3 regions of the Streptomyces sp. NPDC043861 genome follow, and region 1 is predicted to be linked to each of the others. Evidence: predicted binding sites of a transcription regulator. Region 1 holds the regulator's gene; each other region holds the start of a gene.
What was found. The regulator HrcA, encoded in region 1, represses chaperone genes, less so after heat shock. The targets are predictions, from matches to a motif close to TTNGCACTCNGNNNNNCNGAGTGCNAA.

Region 1 (4,131 bases):
ACGAGAGGCCCTAGTGAAGCGGCCCCTCCCCCACTGCGGTGACATGGTCGATCAGCTCCTCCACCCGCCCCAGGAGTGCCGGTTCCAGGTCCTTGTAGCTCGTCACTTTCGAGAGGATGTGCTGCCATGCCGCGCCCGTGTTCAAAGGCCAGCCCAGGGCACGGCAGACGCCCGTCTTCCAGTCCTGGCCGTGGGGCACGGACGGCCAGGCGGCGATGCCGAGCGATGACGGCTTCACCGCCTCCCAGACGTCGATGTACGGGTGACCGACCACCAGCACATGCGGGTCCGTGGCGGACGCGGCGATACGGGACTCCTTGGAGCCCGGCACGAGATGGTCGACCAGCACACCCAGGCGGGCATCGGCGGTCGGTGCGAAGTCCGCCACGACGGCCGGGAGGTCGTCGATGCCCTCCAGGTACTCGACGACCACACCCTCGATGCGGAGGTCGTCGCCCCAGACCTTCTCGACCAGCTCCGCGTCGTGGCGGCCCTCCACGTAGATGCGGCCCGCCCGGGCGACCCGGGCGCGTGCGCCGGGCACCGCGACCGAGCCGGAGGCCGTGCGCGTGGGCCGAACCGGAGCCGCCGAGGGACGGACCAGGGTGACGACCCTGCCCTCCAGCAGGAAGCCGCGCGGCTCGAGCGGGAACACCCGGTGCTTGCCGAAGCGGTCCTCCAGCGTCACCGTTCCCGCCTCGCAGCGGATCACCGCTCCGCAGAAGCCCGTGGTGACCTCCTCGACGACCAGCTCGGGCTCGGCCGGTACCTCCGGCGCCGGGGCCGGCTTCTTCCAGGGAGGGGTCAGGTCAGGGCTGTAGCTGCGCATTGGGCAGACGCTACGACACCCCGAACCGCCGGGCCAGCTCATCGCGTTGGGCGCGTACGAAAGCGGCGTCCACCGTCGCGCCGTGCCCGGGCACGTACACCGCGTCGTCCCCGCCCAGCGCGAGCAGCCGGTCCAGGGCGGCCGGCCAGCGGGAGGGGATCGCGTCCCGGCCGGCCTGGGGGTCGCCCGACTCCTCGACCAGGTCGCCGCAGAAGACGATCTCCGGCTCCGAGGCCGTCCGGGGCACCAGGACGGCCAGGTCGTGCCCCGAGTGGCCGGGTCCGACATTGGCCAGCAGGACCTGGCGGCCACCGAGATCCAGGGTCCACTCGCCGCTGACGACATGCTGCGGCGGCACCAGCACATCCGTTGCCTGTGCGGCGTCGGAGGGCGTCACGCCGTGGGCGACGGCACTGTCCCGCAGCGCGTCCCGGGCCTGCACGAGCAGCTGGTCGACGCCCACCGCGCCGTACACACGTACTCCCGAGAACGCAGCCGTGCCGAGAACGTGGTCGAAGTGCGGATGGCTGAGAGCGATATGCGTCACACGCCGGCCACCGAGGAGGGACTGGACCTGGGTGCGGATCTCGGCCCCCTCGCGCAGCGTGGCGCCCGTGTCGTACAGGAGCACCGAGTCGTCACCGGCCACCACCCCGACCGTGGCGTCCCAAACGGGCAGCCGCCGGCGCCCCACTCCGTCCGCGAGCCGCTCCCACCCGAAGTCTTCCCAACCGACGTCCATACGGCGACGCTATCCCCGATGGACCAGGACGTCCCGCCGGTTCCCGGGGCGGCACCGTGACCGGTTCGCCGTCCGGCCGCCCTTGCTAGTGGCGTACCCACCGGCCGTACACTGGCCGGGAGACCGCTGGCACTCCGACGTGGTGAGTGCCAGGCCACACCGACGGACCCGCCGATGAACCACAGCTGGAGGTGCGCACGATGCTCAGCGAACGCAGGCTCGAGGTCCTGCGCGCCATCGTCCAGGACTATGTGGGCACGGAGGAACCCGTCGGTTCCAAGGCCCTCACCGAGCGGCACAAGCTCGGCGTCTCGCCGGCCACCGTGCGCAACGACATGGCGGTGCTGGAGGAGGAGGGGTTCATCGCCCAGCCCCACACCAGCGCCGGCCGGATCCCGACGGACAAGGGCTATCGCCTGTTCGTCGACAGGCTGGCCGGCGTCAAGCCGCTGTCGTCGCCCGAGCGGCGTGCGATCCAGAACTTCCTCGACGGTGCGGTCGACCTCGACGACGTGGTGGCCCGCACGGTGCGGCTGCTCGCGCAGCTGACCCGGCAGGTGGCTGTCGTCCAGTACCCGTCGCTGACCCGTTCGACCGTGCGGCACGTGGAGCTGCTGGCACTCGCCCCGGCGAGGCTGATGCTCGTGCTGATCACGGACACCGGGCGGGTCGAGCAGCGGCACGTGGACTGCCCGGCACCGTTCGGCGAGACCTCACTGGCCGACCTGCGCGCCCGGCTGAACAGCCGGGTGGTGGGCCGGCGCTTCGCGGATGTGCCGCAGCTGGTGCAGGACCTTCCCGAGTCGTTCGAGCCGGACGACCGGGGCACGGTCTCGACGGTGCTCTCGACCCTCCTCGAGACGCTCGTGGAGGAGACCGAGGAGCGGCTGATGATCGGCGGCACCGCAAATCTGACGCGCTTCGGCCATGACTTCCCTCTGACGATCCGGCCCGTGCTGGAGGCGCTGGAGGAGCAGGTCGTGCTGCTGAAGCTGCTCGGCGAGGCCAAGGACTCGGGCATGACCGTGCGCATCGGGCACGAGAACGCCCACGAGGGCCTCAACTCCACGTCCGTGGTCGCTGTCGGCTACGGTTCGGGCGGCGAGGCAGTCGCCAAACTCGGCGTGGTCGGACCGACCCGCATGGACTACCCCGGAACGATGGGAGCGGTACGCGCAGTGGCACGTTACGTCGGACAGATCCTGGCGGAGTCGTAAGTGGCCACGGACTACTACGCCGTACTCGGCGTACGCCGCGACGCATCTCAGGACGAGATCAAGAAGGCTTTCCGGCGGCTGGCGCGGGAGCTTCACCCGGACGTGAATCCGGACCCGAAGACGCAGGAGCGCTTCAAGGAGATCAACGCCGCCTACGAGGTGCTGTCGGACCCGCAGAAGAAGCAGGTCTACGACCTCGGTGGCGACCCGCTGTCCTCGTCCGGCGGCGGTGCCGGCGGCTTCGGCGCGGGCGGCTTCGGGAACTTCTCGGACATCATGGACGCCTTCTTCGGTACGGCGTCCCAGCGCGGGCCCAGGTCGCGGACGCGGCGTGGGCAGGACGCGATGATCCGGCTGGAGATCGAGCTCAGCGAGGCGGCCTTCGGTACGACGAAGGACATCCAGGTCGACACGGCCGTCGTGTGTACGACGTGTTCGGGCGAGGGTGCCGCGCCGGGTACGTCCGCCCAGACGTGCGACATGTGCCGCGGCCGCGGTGAGGTGTCGCAGGTCACCAGGTCCTTCCTCGGCCAGGTCATGACCTCGCGTCCGTGCCCGCAGTGTCAGGGCTTCGGGACCGTGGTCCCGACCCCGTGCCCGGAGTGCGCGGGCGACGGTCGTGTGCGTTCCCGCCGGACCCTGACCGTGAAGATCCCCGCCGGTGTCGACAACGGCACCCGCATCCAGCTCGCGGGCGAGGGCGAGGTCGGGCCCGGCGGCGGTCCCGCCGGTGACCTGTACGTCGAGATCCACGAGCTGCCGCACCCGGTGTTCCAGCGGCGCGGCGACGATCTGCACTGCACGGTGACGATCCCCATGACGGCGGGAGCACTCGGCACGAAGGTGCCGCTGGAGACGCTGGACGGGGTGGAAGAGGTCGACATCCGGCCCGGTACGCAGTCGGGCCAGTCGATTCCGCTGCACGGCCGCGGTGTCACGCATCTGCGGGGCGGCGGCCGGGGCGACCTCATCGTCCACGTCGAGGTCCAGACACCGTCGAAGCTGGATCCGGAGCAGGAGAGGCTGCTTCGGGAGCTGGCGAAGCTGCGCGGTGAGGAGCGGCCGGTGGGGCAGTTCCAGCCGGGACAGCAGGGCCTGTTCTCCCGTCTGAAGGACGCGTTCAACGGCAGGTGAGGGATCACCACCGGGCCCGAAGGACCCGGGCCGCGGTGTGAGCAGGGCGGGGTTCACCCCGCCCTGCCGGCATGAGGGGCCGGTGCCGGAGCCGCACGGCAGGCTCGTGTGCCGAGCCGTCAGCGATGGCCCAGCACATCGACCAGCCTCCGCACACGTTTTCGCCATGTGTCCGGGTCCCCTGTGCGCATCCCCGCGCGGAAGGGGGG
Region 2 (4,131 bases), on a different contig from region 1:
CCCGACACGGCACGGGGAAGGGCCCCTGTTCCCTCTCCGGGAACGGGGGCCCTTCCGTGCACGCGGCTCAGCGGGTGTACGCGCCGCCGAGCGGGAGTGCGTCCGCTCAGTGGGAGTGGCCGTGGCCGTGGCCCGCCTCCGCCGGCTCCTCTTCCTTCTTCTCCACCACGAGGGTCTCGGTGGTGAGCAGCAGGGAGGCGATCGACGCGGCGTTCTCCAGCGCGGAGCGCGTGACCTTGACCGGGTCGATGACGCCGGCCTTCACCAGGTCGCCGTACTCACCGGTCGCGGCGTTGAAGCCGTTGCCCTTCTCCAGCTCCGCCACCTTGGCGGTGATGACGTAGCCCTCGAGGCCGGCGTTCTCGGCGATCCAGCGCAGCGGCTCGACGGCGGCGCGGCGGACGACCGCGACACCGGTGGCCTCGTCGCCCTCCTTGCCGAGGTTGCCGTCCAGCACCTTCACGGCGTGGACGAGCGCGGAGCCACCACCGGAGACGATGCCCTCCTCGACCGCGGCGCGGGTCGCGGAGATGGCGTCCTCCAGACGGTGCTTCTTCTCCTTCAGCTCCACCTCGGTGGCTGCGCCGACCTTGATCACACACACGCCGCCGGCCAGCTTCGCAAGACGCTCCTGGAGCTTCTCGCGGTCCCAGTCGGAGTCCGTGGACTCGATCTCGGCCTTGATCTGGTTGACGCGACCGACGACGTCCTCGTGGCTGCCGCCACCGTCGACGATGGTGGTGTCGTCCTTGGAGACGGTCACGCGGCGGGCGCTGCCCAGCACGTCCAGACCGGCCTGGTCGAGCTTGAGGCCGACCTCCTCGGCGATGACGGTGGCACCGGTGAGGGTGGCCATGTCCTGCAGCATCGCCTTGCGGCGGTCACCGAAACCGGGGGCCTTGACCGCGACCGCGTTGAAGGTGCCGCGGATCTTGTTCACGACGAGGGTCGAGAGGGCCTCGCCCTCGACGTCCTCGGCGATGATCAGCAGCGGCTTGGAGCTGCCGGCCTGGATGACCTTCTCCAGCAGCGGCAGCAGGTCCTGGATCGAGGAGATCTTGCCCTGGTTGATCAGGATGTACGGGTCGTCGAGGACGGCCTCCATACGCTCCTGGTCGGTCACCATGTACGGCGACAGGTAGCCCTTGTCGAAGGCCATGCCCTCGGTGAAGTCCAGCTCCAGACCGAAGGTGTTGGACTCCTCGACGGTGATGACACCGTCCTTGCCGACCTTGTCCATCGCCTCGGCGATGAGCTCGCCGACCTGCTGGTCCTGGGCGGACAGCGCGGCGACGGCCGCGATGTCGGACTTCTCCTCGATCGGACGCGCGGTGGCGATCAGCTCGTCGGAGACGGCCTTGACCGCGGCGTCGATGCCCTTCTTCAGGGCGGCCGGGGAGGCACCGGCGGCGACGTTGCGCAGACCCTCGCGGACCAGGGCCTGGGCGAGCACGGTGGCGGTGGTGGTGCCGTCACCTGCGATGTCGTTGGTCTTGGTCGCCACCTCCTTCACCAGCTGGGCACCGAGGTTCTCGTACGGGTCCTCGATCTCGACCTCGCGGGCGATCGTGACACCGTCGTTGGTGATGGTGGGGGCGCCGAACTTCTTGTCGATCACGACGTTGCGGCCCTTGGGGCCGATCGTCACCTTGACCGTGTCGGCGAGCTTGTTGACGCCGCGCTCAAGGGCGCGACGGGCGTCCTCGTCGAACTTCAGGATCTTCGCCATGGAGCTTCTCAAGTCCTCTCAAAACGAACCGCGCCCCGGGCCACCCGGCTTCTTACGACGCGGGGGCCAGGGGCGCAGCTCAAGCAAATCTGCCTGGTACGGAGTCTTCCGGGAATCGCTCCCCGGTTACCCCCGACCTACTTCTCGACGATCGCGAGCACGTCGCGGGCCGAGAGGACGAGGTACTCCTCGCCGTTGTACTTCACCTCGGTGCCGCCGTACTTGCTGTAGAGCACGACATCGCCGGTCTTGACGTCGAGCGGCAGGCGCTCGCCGTTCTCGAAGCGACCCGGGCCCACGGCCAGGACGACGCCCTCCTGGGGCTTCTCCTTGGCAGTGTCCGGAATGACCAGGCCAGAGGCCGTGGTCTGCTCGGCGTCGAGCGGCTGGACCACAATGCGGTCCTCGAGCGGCTTGATGGCAACCTTGGAGCTGGTGGTCGTCACGATCCGACCTCCCCCTTCGGAGATCTCACGGGGTTTACTGTCTGAGGTGGCGACCAGGTCGATCCGTCGTCGCGGGTGCCGGACCTGCCCGTCGCTGTGTTGGCACTCTCCGGTGGGGAGTGCCAGACCCGAGACTATGACTGCGATTAGCACTCGGTCAAGCGGAGTGCCAATCCGCCCGGTGTGGCGGTTCGATCTCGATCCGGACAACGACCGAACACCGAAGCGTGTTCCGCGCATGCGCACGAAGGGCCGGACCCGACGGACGGTCCCGGCCGGGACGGAACGCTGCACAGACGCGCACGGACGGGCAACATGGCGCGCGGACGGGCAACACGGCGCCGCGGGCGGGTGCAGGGGCGCCGCGGGCGGGTGCAGGACGCCCCCCCGACGGCGGCGAAGGGTGCACCGGCCCTCGATCACCCCGGGGCACGGGCCGGCGCGGGCGTCTCACACGTAGTCCTCCAGCCGGGCCACGGCATACCCCCTGCCCGTGACGACCTTCATGACGTTGCGGATCATGTCGGCCATGCTGCCCTTCCACTGCTCCTCGCCGCGGAAGTGAGTGAGGATGATGTCCCCCGGATGCAGATCCCGGTCCCACTCACGCCACTCCATGTGATCCGGGAACGCCTCCGCGGCCCAGAGCGGTACGGCCTTCACCCCGCACGACTTCGCGGCCCTGAGCGTGTCCCTGTCGTAGTTGCCGTACGGCGGGCGGAAGAGCGGCGGGCGCTTCCCGAACCGCTTCTCCATCCTCGACTGCTGCCCGCAGATCTCCTTCTTCTGCTGCCGGTACGAAAGCGCGGGCAGATAGCGGTGGTTGAGGGTGTGGTTCTGCAGCGCGACACCCCGGTCCTGCATCTCCTCGAAGTAGTGGTAGTCGTCACGCACGAGGTAGTCGCTGAGGAAGGCGGTGTACGGGATGCCCAGGTCGCTCATCATCTCCAGCAGCTCGGGATCCTTCTCTGCCCCGTCGTCGATCGTCAGGAAGACGATCTTCTCCTTCGTCGGCACCCTGGTGAAGACGGGGGGCAGGCCGTCGCCGTCGTGGACCTCGAAGCCCTTGCGGAAGGTGATCCTCGGCTTCCTGGCCGGCGGCGGGGGCGCGGTCAGCGGGGTCCTCCTGAGCCCCCAGCGCCTGGCGGCCGCGACCCGTGCGGCATGCGTCTTCTTCGTACGTTCCACGTAGGCGCCGAGCGCACCCGCGGGACCGGCGGGCTTCTGCTGGCCGTGCGCGGGCCTGGGGTGCCGCGCACCCCCGGTACCGGGCGACTCGGCCACACAGCCCGACACGATCGCGGCGACGAGCAGGGCGGTCAGCAGCAGGGGCCGACTACGCCCCCTTCTTCGCATTTTTTCCTTTTGTCGCACTGTCTGCATGGCGCCGCATCCTGTCAGCGCCACTCCCCCACAGGGCTCCGACACCGCCGCCCGGCGCGCACGGTCCCCCGCCTGGCCGACAATGGCCGGGTGAACGATCACGTCCTCTTCCCGCTCCTCGCACCTCTGCTCACCGCCGAGGGGCAGGCCCTGCTCGCCGCACTCCGCGACCACGACCCGGCGCAGGAGCTGGCCCTCGCGACCCGGCTGCGCCGCGAGCACCCGGCCGAGCTGGTCTCGGCAGCGCTCACCCAGGCGCGGCTGCGGCAGCGGGCAGTGGCCAAGTTCGGGGCGGAGGACGCTTTCCGGATGTACTTCACGCCGCACGGGATCGAGCAGGCCACACGGGCGTCGGTCGCCGCCTACCGGGCCCGGCGCTTCCGGGACCTCGGCCCGGCCGGGGTCACCGATCTGTGCTGCGGCATCGGCGGCGATGCGATCGCGTTCGCACGCGAGGGCTTCACCGTGCAGGCCGTCGACCGGGACCCGCTGACCGCCGAGACCGCTCTGCTCAATGTGCACACGGTGGTGGAGGGCACCCCGCTGATGACGGTCACCTGCGTGGACGTCATG
Region 3 (4,131 bases), on a different contig from region 1:
ACGAGCAGATCGTGGATGCGATCAAGCTGCTGGCCCGCACGGAGGGCATCTTCACGGAGACCGCCGGCGGGACGACCCTCGGTGTGGCGAAGAAGCTGATCGAGGCGGGTGTCATCGACCCCTCCCTCACGACCGTCGTCGTCAACACGGGTGACGGCCTCAAGACCCTCGACGCGGTGGCCCCCACGGCGGGTATGTCCGCAGTCATCCGCCCCAACCTGGACTCCTTCCGAGAGGCTGGTCTCGCATGAGCGTCAACGTCCGCATCCCCACCATCCTCCGCACCTATACCGGCGGCCAGGCCGAGGTCCCGGCGCAAGGTGCGACCCTCGCCGAGGTCATCGCCGACCTGGAGAAGAACCACACGGGCATCGCCGCCCGCGTCCTGGACGACCAGGGCAAGCTGCGCCGCTTCGTGAACGTGTACGTCAACGACGACGACGTCCGCTTCGAGCAGGGCCTGGAGACGGCGACGCCGGACGGTGCCGGGGTTTCGATCATCCCCGCCGTCGCCGGCGGCTGCTGACTCCGGATCGACTGCGGGCCGACTCCGGGCCGGCCTCGGACCCACCCGTACCGGTTACGCTGCGCTACCTGAATTGCCCCCTCCGCAAGCTAAGCGGAGGGGGCAATTCTGTGTGGTTGAGCGCGGTAGAGTTGGGAAGTCCCCTCCGCTGCGTGTGCCAGACGCATATACGAATGCGTCCGCACACGATGAGAAACAGCCAAAGTGTTCGAGCGTATTGCGCGTTAAGTGCGCTTTGTCCGGCCTGACTTGCCCGGCAATGCTCGGAATCCTTCCCTTTGCCCGTTCGGGCGTGCCCAGATTTCTCGTCCGATTGACCTGTTGCAGACGGCAGTTGGACAGATACATTCAGCCGCGGTCGACGCGTTCCGGTACACACTCTTGGCGGTCTCCGCGATGCCCCCTGGGGGTAAGGAAACTCTCCGTGAGTGAGATCCGAAGTGAGTTCTGACCCGGGTCCGCGAAGTGCGGTCCTGTGCAAGGGCCAGTAATAGGGGAGTTAGGCATGGCTCAGGGCACCGTCAAGTGGTTCAACGCGGAGAAGGGGTACGGCTTCATCGCGGTCGACGGTGGTGCGGATGTTTTCGTCCACTACAGCGCGATCCAGATGGACGGTTACCGCACCCTGGAGGAGGGTCAGCGGGTCGAGTTCGAGATCTCGCAGGGCCAGAAGGGGCCGCAGGCGGACATGGTCCGCGTAGCCGGCTGAGCGCCGACTGACTGCAGCGACATGACGGAGGGCCCGTACCTAGGGGGTGCGGGCCCTCCGCCGTGTCCGGGTTTCTCCGGCCGCGACCGCTCCCGGCCGTCACCCGCGCCCACCGTTCGCCGGGGCTTCTTCCGAGGCGCCGCTCCCGCCCGTCACCCGGCCGCCGCGACCTCGCCGAGGTCCTCGAAGCCGCTTGCACTCGAGGGGGTCGAGTGCTAATCATTGGCGTTAGCACTCTACGAGTGAGAGTGACAACTAAGGACCGGGTCGGTGAGGCCCGCAGGCCTCGTGGGGCCAGGAACCACAAGGCATGCAGGCCGTCCGTCGCGGGCGCCAACGCGGTCCGGAGCAATCCTCCCCCGTGGCCTGCTGCGCGGGGGGACCCCCAAGTCCGGGAGGACCACTTCACATGGCCAAGATCATCGCGTTCGACGAGGAGGCACGGCGCGGTCTCGAGCGCGGGATGAACCAGCTCGCCGACGCCGTCAAGGTCACCCTTGGCCCCAAGGGCCGGAACGTCGTCCTCGAGAAGAAGTGGGGCGCCCCCACGATCACCAACGATGGTGTCTCCATCGCCAAGGAGATCGAGCTCGAGGACCCGTACGAGAAGATCGGCGCCGAGCTGGTCAAGGAAGTCGCCAAGAAGACGGACGACGTCGCCGGTGACGGTACGACCACCGCGACCGTTCTCGCCCAGGCGCTCGTCCGCGAGGGCCTGCGCAACGTGGCGGCCGGTGCCAACCCGATGGCCCTGAAGCGCGGTATCGAGAAGGCCGTCGAGGCCGTCTCCGGTGCGCTGCTCGACCAGGCCAAGGAGGTCGAGACCAAGGAGCAGATCGCTTCCACCGCCTCCATCTCCGCCGCCGACACCCAGATCGGCGAGCTCATCGCCGAGGCCATGGACAAGGTCGGCAAGGAAGGCGTCATCACCGTCGAGGAGTCCCAGACCTTCGGTCTGGAGCTGGAGCTCACCGAGGGTATGCGCTTCGACAAGGGCTACATCTCGGCGTACTTCGCCACCGACATGGAGCGTATGGAGGCCTCGCTGGAGGACCCGTACATCCTGATCGTCAACTCCAAGATCTCCTCCGTGAAGGACCTGCTCCCGCTGCTGGAGAAGGTCATGCAGTCGGGCAAGCCGCTGCTGATCATCGCCGAGGACGTCGAGGGCGAGGCCCTGTCGACCCTGGTCGTCAACAAGATCCGTGGCACCTTCAAGTCCGTTGCCGTCAAGGCCCCGGGCTTCGGTGACCGCCGCAAGGCCATGCTGGGCGACATCGCCATCCTCACCGGTGGCACGGTCATCTCCGAGGAGGTCGGCCTCAAGCTCGAGAACGCGGGCCTGGACCTGCTGGGCCGCGCCCGCAAGGTCGTCATCACCAAGGACGAGACCACGATCGTCGACGGTGCCGGTGACAGCGACCAGGTTGCCGGTCGCGTCAACCAGATCCGTGCCGAGATCGAGAACTCCGACTCGGACTACGACCGCGAGAAGCTCCAGGAGCGCCTCGCGAAGCTGGCCGGCGGCGTGGCCGTCATCAAGGCCGGTGCCGCGACCGAGGTCGAGCTCAAGGAGCGCAAGCACCGCATCGAGGACGCCGTTCGCAACGCGAAGGCGGCCGTCGAGGAGGGCATCGTCGCCGGTGGTGGCGTGGCGCTCATCCAGGCCTCCGCTGTCTTCGAGAAGCTGGAGCTCGACGGCGACGAGGCGACCGGTGCCGCCGCTGTGAAGCTGGCCCTGGAGGCCCCGCTGAAGCAGATCGCGGTCAACGCCGGCCTCGAGGGCGGCGTCGTCGTGGAGAAGGTGCGCAACCTGACCGTGGGTCACGGCCTCAACGCCGCGACCGGCGAGTACGTCGACATGATCGCCGAGGGCATCATCGACCCGGCCAAGGTGACGCGCTCCGCGCTGCAGAACGCCGCGTCGATCGCCGCGCTGTTCCTCACCACCGAGGCCGTCATCGCCGACAAGCCGGAGAAGGCCGCTGCGGCCGCTCCGGGCGGCATGCCGGGCGGTGACATGGACTTCTGATCGACCTCTGGTTGATCAACCGTCCTGAAGACCGAGGGCGGCACCCCCACTCCCAGGGGGTGCCGCCCTCGGGCGTTCCGTCGTCTTCGCTGCCGGGTGGTGCCGATGGACCGAAGCGGCACTGCTCAGGCAGTTCGGCGCGCAGTGCAGGCAGTTCGGCGCGGCATCGTGGCCCTCGGGCACCGTGGGTTCCGCAGTGGATACCGAAACCGGCTGAGGGCTGTTCACGCACGGCCGAAGGTAGCCGGATGTCCTTCTTCGGCCGAGTTCACCCCCGGGGGCCGCGCTGCGAGCCGAGCGGCACACAGGGCGGCGGCTGCCCACCCTCCTGCAGCGACAGCGTGAACCACGTCGTCTTGCCGTCGTCCGCCGGGCGCACACCCCAGCTGCCGGCCAGTGTGTCGACGAGGATGAGCCCCCGCCCGGACTCGTCGTCCGCCGCGGCCAGCCGCGGCTGCGGCGGATGGTGGCTGTGGTCGCTCACCTCGACCGTCAGTTCGGTGCTGGTGCGCCGGATCCGCAGCCGCACCGGTCCCTGCCCGTGCCGGATGGCGTTCGTGACCACCTCGGAGGCCAGCAGCTGGGCGTCGTCGGTGAGCTGGGCGCAGTCCCACTCGACGAGGCACTTGGCGAGGAACGCCCGGGCCTCCGACACGGAGGCCGGGGCGGCGGCCAGCTCCGTCTCCGCCACGGCCAGCGGAGCCGCGGGGAGCTGGGCGAGGAGAAGCGTCACATCGTCGTGGTGATGCTCGGTGGCCGGCAGGACGGACGTCAGCACCCGGTCGGTCACCCCTTCCAGGTCGGGCGCGGCGGCGAAAGCGTCGTCGAGGGCCTCGATGAGCGCGTCGAGCTGCTCCTCGATGT

Region 2: the regulator HrcA is predicted to act here: its motif matches at 2,322-2,348, upstream of groES (co-chaperone GroES).
Region 3: the regulator HrcA is predicted to act here: its motif matches at 1,464-1,490, upstream of groL (chaperonin GroEL).

Annotation. Positions count from the first base shown of each region.
Region 1 covers NZ_JBWKDP010000002.1:427,976-432,106, reverse strand. The annotation lists gene AC068D_RS06510 (DUF3097 domain-containing protein) at 11-829, opposite strand; gene AC068D_RS06505 (MBL fold metallo-hydrolase) at 840-1,571, opposite strand; gene hrcA (heat-inducible transcriptional repressor HrcA) at 1,772-2,788, shown strand; gene dnaJ (molecular chaperone DnaJ) at 2,789-3,922, shown strand.
Region 2 covers NZ_JBWKDP010000006.1:164,844-168,974, forward strand. The annotation lists gene groL (chaperonin GroEL) at 107-1,729, opposite strand; gene groES (co-chaperone GroES) at 1,867-2,175, opposite strand; gene AC068D_RS16505 (polysaccharide deacetylase family protein) at 2,626-3,558, opposite strand; gene AC068D_RS16510 (class I SAM-dependent methyltransferase) at 3,649-4,131, shown strand, end outside.
Region 3 covers NZ_JBWKDP010000004.1:124,155-128,285, forward strand. The annotation lists gene thrC (threonine synthase) at 1-251, shown strand, start outside; gene AC068D_RS11420 (MoaD/ThiS family protein) at 248-526, shown strand; gene AC068D_RS11425 (cold-shock protein) at 1,032-1,235, shown strand; gene groL (chaperonin GroEL) at 1,645-3,267, shown strand; gene AC068D_RS11435 (PAS domain S-box protein) at 3,536-4,131, opposite strand, start outside.